DNA from 3 places in the Bradyrhizobium australafricanum genome. Region 3 is predicted to be linked to each of the others. Evidence: riboswitches for the same ligand, from Rfam matches in the RefSeq annotation. Region 3 holds a riboswitch; each other region holds the start of a gene.
The links. A riboswitch is a leader RNA that binds a small molecule or an ion and turns the genes downstream of it on or off. The one in region 3 is predicted to bind cobalamin.
Positions count from the first base shown of each region.

Region 1: it holds a riboswitch for cobalamin, as region 3 does, so the genes downstream of both, metE (5-methyltetrahydropteroyltriglutamate--homocysteine S-methyltransferase) here and J6525_RS24200 (TonB-dependent receptor) in region 3, are expected to answer to the same signal.
Region 2: it holds a riboswitch for cobalamin, as region 3 does, so the genes downstream of both, J6525_RS36840 (ribonucleoside-diphosphate reductase subunit alpha) here and J6525_RS24200 (TonB-dependent receptor) in region 3, are expected to answer to the same signal.

Region 1 covers NZ_JAGKJL010000026.1:36,615-39,891, forward strand. Annotated here, with positions in the region: gene J6525_RS23025 (nodulate formation efficiency C protein) at 1-233, opposite strand, end outside; cobalamin riboswitch at 1,563-1,762, shown strand; gene metE (5-methyltetrahydropteroyltriglutamate--homocysteine S-methyltransferase) at 1,865-3,277, shown strand, end outside.
Region 2 covers NZ_JAGKJL010000062.1:30,125-33,401, reverse strand. Annotated here, with positions in the region: gene J6525_RS36845 (class I SAM-dependent methyltransferase) at 1-809, shown strand, start outside; cobalamin riboswitch at 1,212-1,426, shown strand; gene J6525_RS36840 (ribonucleoside-diphosphate reductase subunit alpha) at 1,588-3,277, shown strand, end outside.
Region 3 covers NZ_JAGKJL010000028.1:64,318-67,594, reverse strand. Annotated here, with positions in the region: gene J6525_RS24210 (amidohydrolase family protein) at 1-224, shown strand, start outside; gene J6525_RS24205 (CobW family GTP-binding protein) at 226-1,155, shown strand; cobalamin riboswitch at 1,406-1,601, shown strand; gene J6525_RS24200 (TonB-dependent receptor) at 1,709-3,277, shown strand, end outside.

The DNA.
Region 1 (3,277 bases), on a different contig from region 3:
GTTCGGTCAATTCCTTCAGCGACTCCCCACGACCGAGGGACAAAGTGAGCCACCTTCGAGACCTTGGAGATGATTTGTTCCATAGTCTCGCCGTCTTGCGCTCGCCACGTTGACTTGACCCTTTCGACAAGCGCGCTGTCGTTGGCGCGAACATTGCTGTTTGTCGCTGCCAGCCCGGCCAGGCAGATCAGCGATCGACCGAGACAGAACCAAAGCACGCGCGTTCCAGACATTCTCTTCATTGCTGCCGGCCCATCTGGTTCTCATCCACGCGTCAATTCCAAAGAGGACAATCTTCAACGTGATCTACGAGATCGCTAGAAGTTAGCGGCAACGTGACGCGAGCACCTGCTGATGTCCCGCGCAAGCAGGCGCTGTCCCTCGATGTCACGCGCCGCTAACTTCCTGGTCAGCCAAAGCTTCAACTTGCAATGCTGGACCTGCCCAGGAGGAGAAGCCTGGGTAAGCGAGGACTTGCATTCTTCGTGCCAGGCAATAACAGGCAGTTCGCACCAGATTTGTGCCGCCTTTGTCGCCTTCCCGACCTGCGCACCTTATTTATGTTGCCATTAGCCTATTCGCAGCGACTTTCTTGGCTCATTCCTGTCACGCTACTGGATGTTCGAGCAGCGCAGTTTTGAAGGCCTCGCTGCCAGAAGCCAGACGACAATTGGGTGCAGGTTTGCCGCCATCGAACCGTGTGGTCCAGGGTCGTTGCCGCTGCTGCGGAGGTGCATCAGCCGGTTGTGCTTGGCGCTTTATGGCCAACAACGAGGCGAAGCCGCCCATCAGCGGCGAGCGATTAGGAATCGGCGCTAAGGAAATTCAAAAGTCAGGCAGGCGATGGGACGACGGCATTCGCCGCTCGCGTGACGGCACACTCGTGACCGGCGTCTATCTGCTCCGTCGCCGCAGTCAACATTGGAGGAGCTGCGCTTCCATGCAGTCGTACCGACCGGGCAAGAAGGCAAGGCTAGCTTCGACTTGAACTGCTCAACACTTTCGAGAGCATCTGTCTGACGGCCGGGTTCATAAATGGCCTTGCTATCCAGCCGAACAGGCCGACCGTAAAGACGGCAGCAGCAAAGACGCCGAGGGCACTCCAAACAGCCATTTTCATTGCGAGCTACTCTTTTCGTTGGTGATTCACTATGCTTGCTTTGCGCAGTATCGTCAAAAACATCCGCGTGGCGCCTACCAGGATTGGTCGTAGATCAACATGCTCGCTGAGTACGCTGCCGGATTTAGCGTATAGCGCGCCTATTCACACTGGTTGTTGGTGGAGAAAGGGGGACGTAGCGAAGGGTGCTCGATGAATGTTCGAAAGCTGGATCGCGTGAAGAGCGTCCTGTCTCGGCACCGTGACCTTCATCGCCCAGGCCGCATTCGTCTCTTCCATGATCTGACACGCGGTCCGACGCCAACGCGCCTCGCAGACGGTCACCCCGATATCTGTGATTGGAGAGTGCCTTCAACGTCGCGATCAAGAGTGGCCGTGCATCGTCAACACGTAGGAGAGTCGCAGCATCAATTTGAGAGGTTGACGGCGGAGTTGTCTTGCCGATAATCCAAGTCGTCGAGGTTCTCCGGTTCCTGTTTGATCCGGAGCTAAGAGGGAAGCCGGTGATGCCGGCGCTGCCCCCGCAACTGTGAGCGGCGAGCCGCTGTCCAACAGAGTCACTGAAGCCTGCGCGGCTTCGGGAAGGCCGGACAGTGGCGATGACCCGCGAGCCAGGAGACCTGCCCCGACAATATGTTCGTCCACGGGCGGGGTGTCCCGGTGGTGCGCCAAGCAGCCGTCGCTCGCGCGACGTCTCCTGCCTGCGTCCGCCATGGCCTTTGCCCCCAACATGGGGTTAACGCTATGTCTCTTCTCTCACTTCCGGTTGCCACGCTCGGAACGCCGCGCATTGGTCCAAGACGCGAGCTTAAACTCGCGCTCGAAAGCTATTGGGCCGGAAGAATCAGCGAACAGCAATTGCTCGAGGACGCAGCCGGCCTACGTGCGGCGAACTGGGCGCGCCAGAAATCCCTCGGTGTCACCATCATTCCGTCGAACGATTTCTCGCTATACGATCAGGTGCTCGACACCAGTGTCATGGTCGGCGCCATCCCGGAAGTCTATGCCTCGAAAGCCGAGCCTGCTTCTCTCAAGACGTATTTCGCCATGGCACGCGGTTCACAAAGCGGCAGTCAGGATGCGAGTTGCGGTCACGGACCTCGCGGCTATGGCGCACCCGCGCAGGAGATGACCAAGTGGTTCGATACCAACTACCACTACATGGTTCCGGAATTTCATCGGGGGCAGACTTTCAGACTCTCCTCTCGCAAGCCTATCGAGGAGTATGAGGAAGCCAAGGCCCTTGGCTTTCAGACGCGCCCTGTCCTGATCGGTCCGGCGACTTTCTTGAAGTTAGGCAAGAGTGCTGATCCCGCGTTCCAGCCACTGTCACTCCTGGATGACCTGATACCGATCTATATCGAGGTTCTGCAGGAATTGGCCAAACGCGGAGCAAAATGGGTTCAATTTGACGAGCCCTGCATGGTCCTTGATCTGGATGAGGGGTTAAAAAATTCTTTGCTGCATGCCTATGACCGGCTCGCCAAGGAAGGGCCGGCCATCAAGATCATGGTTGCCAGCTATTTCGGCCACCTTGGCGACAATCTTCACACCGCCTTGCGCCTACCTATTGCCGGCCTGCATGTCGATCTGGTTCGGGCGCCGGAGTTATTGGATCAGATCATTGCTGCCGGGCGAAGTGAACTCGTCATGTCACTCGGCGTGATAGACGGTCGCAATGTGTGGCGGACGAATTTGTCGGCGCTGCGCCAGCGGCTCGATCCCGCCATTGCGAAGCTCGGCAAGGATCGCGTACAGATCGCCCCATCCTGTTCGCTGCTTCACGTGCCGGTCGATGTTGAACTCGAAACGGAGCTTGCTTCCGATGTCAAGAGCTGGCTCGCGTTCTCGGTTCAGAAGATTCGCGAGCTTGCGACCTTGGCACGGGCACTCGCAGGCGATCAGAATGTCGCCGACGCTCTTGCGGAATCGGAGCGCGTTACCACCCGCCGCGAAACTTCCCCGAAGATCCGTGACGCCAATGTCGCCGTCCGGATCAGTGCGATCAATCAGGCCATGCGACGGCGCGCCAGCCCATTTGCCAGTCGTGCCGAGATCCAACGCAAGCGCTTCAAACTGCCGGCGTTTCCGACCACGACGATCGGATCGTTTCCGCAGACCGCAGAGGTGCGGACTGCCCGCGCGGCGCACGCGAGA
Region 2 (3,277 bases), on a different contig from region 3:
CGGTTGTGCGCCAAATACTGGCAGCGAAAGCTTCGGCCACCGGCCTCAAGCCCGTCGTGCTCGATGTTGGTTGTTCGTACGGCATCAATGCAGCGGTGCATCGCTTTCCGCTGACCTTCGCGGGCTTGCGTCACCGCTACGCCCGGCGTGAGATGAGAGCGATCAGCTCTGAGACATTGGTGAGTCTCGATCGCAGTTTCTATGCAGCCTGGCCTGATGTCGGGTTGGCACGCTTTATCGGCCTCGATGTGTCGGCCCGGGCGGTCAGCTATGCGAAGAGTGTTGGCCTTTTAGAGCAGGGCATTGTCGCTGACCTTGAAAAGGAGGCGCTATCGATGGACAGCGCGCGCATTCTCCGCTCCGTGGATGTTATCATGTCGACCGGATGCATCGGCTACGTTACCGAGAAGACGTTCAGCGAGATTCTCGATGCGGCAGAGAAGCAACCATGGATCATCTCCTTCGTGCTACGAATGTTCCCATTTGAATCGCTCGCCGCGACGTTCGCAAACCGTGGTCTTGTGACAGAACGTCTTGCCGGCGCAACGTTTATCCAGCGTCGCTTTCGCGATCCTGAAGAATTTGAGAGCTGTTTGGCCAGCTTGGCGGCCCTTGGCGTGGATGCCACCGGCCTCGAATCGGAAGGGCTGTTTCACGCCGATCTGATCTTGTCTCGCCCCGAGGCGGATGCGCGCGCCACGCCTCTGGAAGACATTGTCACTGTCGCCAGCGGCAGGGGACGGCCGATCGGACCCCGTTACGTTCATGTTGAAAGTAAGGAGGGCTTGCAGGTCGCGCTGGAGCCGTGACAGGCGTGGGACCACTGTGCAGCGCGAGTCTGTTCGGGGCTGGATGCGAGGCCATTCCGGTCGACGGCGCGCCAGAGCCGATGTTGTTCGCCCGCGAGTGGATAACGAATTCGTCCAGATGCCATTTGTCGCGGCGAGCAGGAGCGCTGCGATTCAAATCAAGCGTCTGGCCGAATTGCTCCTCTACTGACGCGCCGTTTCTTAGATTCCATCAATGCGACGTGCGAGCCAGGAATTTCCTCGACCGTTGCGCAGGCTTGACGGAAACCGGTAATGCAGCCCAACGGCATATCCAATCACCTGCAGCAGAAGCCGACAGCGGCGACAAAGTCGTCCGGGCTTCGGTATGTTTTTGCGTTTTAATCTGGACCTCTCCAGTTGACGAATCCCGGCGAGTAGTGCCTATGTCTAGTCAGTCACGGTCTTCTGGCCCCAACATTTTGTGGGTCGGAAGCTAAGAGGGAACCCGGTGCGCCGAACGGCTACTCCGGGGCTGCCCCCGCAACTGTAAGCGGTGAGCGGTTGTCATCATGGTCACTGGCGCAGCACAGCGCCGGGAAGGCCGACAGCCGCGGCGACCCGCGAGCCAGGAGACCTGCCGCGACTGAACGAAAGTCCTCGGGCGGGGTGCCCCGTTGGGTCGCTTGCAGCCGGAGACGTTTGACCGGTTTCCTCGCAAGTCATCCGCGCGGTTCCCCCGCCTAACATCGCGGGGTTGCCGATGTCGCCGTCTTACGATTTCGATCAGCATGGTCATCTCATTGAGGAGCCGGCGCGCGTGAGGTCGCAGCCATTGCAGGCAGAGCCCAGCGCGCCTGAGTTGTGTCTTGTGCCGCCGCCGTCGCCGGCCCCGCTGCCGTACCCCCTTGCGCCATCGCCAAAGCCGGCCGATCTCAAGCTCGATCGGACGCGCGACGACCTGTTGACGCCGTTCGGCAAGCTGACGCTGAGCGACCGTTATCTGCTCGCCGGCGAAATGATCCAGGACATGTTCGCGCGGGTGTCTTGCGCCTTCGCGGATGATGTTGCGCATGCCCAACGTCTCTACGATGGGATGTCTCGGCTGTGGTTCATGCCAGCCACACCGGTGCTCTCCAACGGCGGCACGACGCGCGGCCTGCCGATTTCCTGCTTCCTTAACTCGGTGTCGGACTCGCTCGAAGGCATCGTGGGCACCTGGAACGAGAACGTATGGCTTGCCTCTAACGGTGGCGGCATCGGCACCTACTGGGGCAATGTTCGCTCGATCGGCGAGCAGGTGAAGGGCGGCGTTACCTCAGGCATCATCCCGTTCATCCACGTCATGGACGGCCTGACGTTGGCGATCAGCCAGGGCTCGTTGCGGCGCGGCTCGGCTGCGGTCTATCTCGATATCCACCATCCCGAGATCGAGGAGTTCCTCGAGATCCGCAAGGCGTCCGGCGACTTCAACCGCAAGAGTCTCAACCTGCATCACGGCATCAACGTCACCGATGAGTTCATGCGTGCCGTAGGCGCCGGCACTGCGTTCGCTCTGCGCAGTCCGAAGACCAAGGACGTTATCCGCGAAATCGACGCCCGCCAGCTGTGGCAACGCATCCTGGAGAACCGGCTGCAGACGGGGGAGCCTTATCTCTTGTTCATCGACACGGTGAACCGCGCGCTCCCCAAGCACCAGCGCGAGCTCGGCCTCAAGGTCTCAACGTCCAACCTGTGCAGCGAAATTACCCTGCCGACCGGCATCGATCATCGCGACGAGGAGCGTACCGCGGTGTGCTGCCTGTCGTCGCTCAACCTCGAGACCTGGGACCAGTGGAACGAGGAGCCTGGCTTCATCGAGGACGTCATGCGCTTCCTCGACAACGTGCTGACCCACTTCATCACGGTGGCGCCGGGCGTCATGAAGCGTGCCCGCTACGCCGCCTTGCGTGAGCGTTCCGTCGGCCTTGGCGTCATGGGCTTCCACTCGTTCCTGCAGGCCAAGAGCATTCCGATGGAAAGCGTCGTGGCCAAGTCGTTCAATCTGAACATGTTCTGGAAAATTCGTCGCGATGCTGATGCGGCATCCGTGACGCTCGCGCGCGAGCGGGGGCCGTGCCCGGATGCCCTGGAACGAGGCGTGATGGCCCGCTTCAGCCATAAGATCGCGATCGCGCCGACCGCCTCGATAAGCATTATCTGCGGCGGCACCAGCGCTTGCGTAGAACCGATCCCGGCCAACATCTACACCCATAAGACCTTGTCCGGCGCCATCTCGGTGCGTAATCGGCATCTCGCCAAACTGCTGGCCGCCAAGGACGCCAATACTTCGGCGATCTGGCAGTCGATCATCGCCCACGAGGGTTCGGTCGCCCATCTCGACATCCTCTCGGAAATCGAGAAAGCGGTCTTTCGCACCGCCTTCGAGATCGACCAGCGCTGGATCGTCGAACTTGCCGCCGACCGCGCCGCGTTCATCTGCCAGAGCCAGTCGGTCAACCTCTATCTGC
Region 3 (3,277 bases):
CAGCGATGCGGGCCAAGGGCCGGCTGCAGGTCGGCGCCGACGCCGATGTTGTAGTGTTCGACTACGAGACGCTGAGCGATCGCGCGACCTTCTCGGCGATGAATCGTCCGGCGGAGGGCGTGCGGCATCTCGTGGTCAGCGGCCAGCCGCTGATCAGCGATGGTGTGCTCGATGTCGCGGCGCGTCCCGGCCGGCCGGTGCGCCGGCCTATCACGGGGGGCTGAGGTGCCGGTCCCGATCCTGCTGGTCGCGGGCTTCCTCGGGGCGGGCAAGACCACGGTCGTGAACCATCTGCTGGCGCATGCGCAAGGGCGGCGCATCGCCGCCGTGGTCAACGATTTCGGTGCGATCAATATCGACGCCGAGCTGATCGCCGGCGCCAGCGACGGCGTGGTCAGCCTGAGCAATGGCTGCATCTGCTGCACGCTGGAGGGCGACCTGCTGCGCACGCTCGCCACGTTGCTGCGGCGTGATCCGCGTCCCGAATTCATCGTGATCGAGACCAGCGGGATCGCCGATCCCGCCGACATCGTGCGCAACCTGATGGATCCCGTGATCTGGAAGGAGGCGCCGCTGGAGACCGTGCTGTGCGTGGTCGACGCGACGCAGCCTGCGGCGAAGCTGAACGATGCGCTGCTGCGCTCGCAGCTCCGGGCGGCGGACGTGGTGGCGCTGAGCAAGGTCGATCTGACTGACGCCGCCACCTGCGCCGCGATCCGCGACGCCGTGCGCGCGGCGCGTCCGGCGGCCGTGGTGGTTGATGCCTTGCATGGCGAGGTGCCGGCCGCGCTGCTGTTCCCAGCGGACCTCGATCATGTGCCGGCGCCGCGCGAGACCGCGCCGCGACGGCCGGCGTCCGATCGCTTCGAGACGCTGAGCTGGACCTCGGAGCGGCCCGTCTTGCTGCCGCGCTTGCAGCAGGCGATCGGCAGACTGGCCTCGAAGCTGGCGCGGGCGAAGGGATTGTTCGAGACGGTGGAGCAGCCCGGGCGGCTGACCGTGTTTCAACTCGCCGGCGGCCGCGCGACCCTGGCTGCGGGCGGCGTGCCGTCGCCCGGCGTGCCGCGCACGCGCATCGTGTTCATCGCCGAGATGGGTGCGCTGTCGCGCGCGGAGATTGATGAGGTGATGCAGGGATGCGTCGAGGCTCAGTGACGCGAACCTACGTTTCCCGTCATCCTGAGGTGCGAGCCTTGCGGCGCAATTGCGCCGCTGGGCGAGCCTCGAAGGATGCACGGCCCGGCTGGTGGCCGTCGATCCTTCGAAACGCCGCTGCGCGGCTCCTCAGGATGACGGGATTAGAGGGAGCTCCACGTCATCCGCAGATGCCTGTGTCATCGCCGCAGCATTACCCGCAAAGCATGTGTGCGACAATCGCATCGAATTGACAGCCCTGCCGGCACCACCTATCGTTTTTGCCGACGGTTCCCTTCGGGGATCAAAAGGGAATGCGGTGCGAGGGTAACCCCAATGCCGCAGCTGTCCCCGCAACTGTAAACGGCGAGCCTTTCGTCAATTTGCCACTGGGCCATCAGGCCCGGGAAGGCGTCGACAGGCGATGACCCGTGAGCCAGGAGACCTGCCGTCAGTCGTGGTCACACGCGAGCACATCGGGCGGGGGCGTCCTGGTGGGATCGGAGCACTGCCTTTTGGGCAATGCGCCAGTCCGCGTTCGCGGTGACGTGCCACGTTACCGCGAGTCCTTTTCATGTCTCCGTCCTCTCCCGTTGCGCGCAAATGGCGCCTCGGTCTTCTCTGCTCCCTGTCATCATTGCTGTTGCCGGCCGAAGCCTCGGCACAAACACCGCCACCAACCAGGCTCGATCCGATCGAGGTCGCGCCTTCCGCTGCGGCAAAGCCGAAGCCCGCGGCGCGCAGCCGTGACATGGCCGCTGCGGCGCGGCCACGGCCGAGGCCCGCGACGGCCGGCAACACGCCGCGCGCCGCGGCGTCAGGCGTATCGGGGGCGGCATCGCCGACACTCAATGCCGCCACGCAGGGCGGCACCGGTAGTCGTCTCAATCTGACGCCGCTGCAGACGCCGGCCAGCGTCGAGATCATCACGGCGCAGACCATCGCCGAACGCGGCCAGCATAATGTGCTCGATGCCGTCACCCAGGACGCGGCCGGGTTCGTCGCAACGCCGGCGCCCGGCAATGGCGGCCTGTCGTTCAGCAGCCGCGGCTTTGCCGGCAGCAACTCGGTGATGACGCTGTACGACGGCACGCGCTTCTATATCGGCTCCGGCACGCTGACGTTCCCCTACGACACCTGGTCGACGCAGCGCATCGAAGTGCTGCGCGGGCCGGCCTCGGTGCTGTACGGCGAGGGCGCGATCGGCGGCGTCATCAACGTGATTCCGAAGAAGCCGCAGAGCACGCCCTATAACGAGGCCGAGGTCTCGCTCGACAGCAACATGACGCGGCGGCTCTCGGTGGACAGCACCGGTCCGATCAATCCCAATGTGTCGTACCGCGTCAACGCCACCGGCAACATGTCGGACGGCTGGGTCGATCGCGACAAGACCTCGAACGCGGTGGTCTCCGCTGCCGTGCGGGTGCAGGCGTCGGACAATCTCGCCTTCACGCTGTCGGAGGACTACGGCGACCGCAGCCCGTCGCGCTATTTCGGCACGCCGCTGATCAACGGCTCGATCCAGGACGCGCTGCGCTTCAAGAACTACAATGCAGCAGACAGCGCGATCCGATATCAGGACAGCTGGACCCGGTTCAAGACCGAGTGGGACGTCGCCGACGGCATCAAGGTCAACAACACGCTGTATTACCTGACCAGCGGGCGGCACTGGCGCGACATCGAGAACTACACCTGGAATCCGAAGACCCGGCTGATCGATCGCACGAGCTACATCGAGATCTTCCACGACCAGAAGCAGCTCGGCAACCGGATGGATGCGACCTTCAGCGGTCACGTGTTCGGCCTTGCGAACCAGGTCGTCGCTGGCTTCGACGTCAACCGGATCGACTTCACCCACACCAACAACTCGCCCTATGGCGGCGCGTCGTCGGTCAATCCTTACGTGTTCGATCCGGGATCGTTCTTCGCGACGACGACGGCGACCACGCCGGGCTTCAATGCGATCGTCAATCAATACGCGCTGTTCGCCGAGGATCGTCTCTTGCTGACCGATCAGTTGTCGCTGGTGACCGGTGTCAGGTATGACCGTCCCGAGGTGGATCGCACCGACTACAAGACGCCCGCAAACAGTTTCGAGACGGCGCTATCGGGCACCAGCTGGCGCGCGGGGCTCGTTTACGAG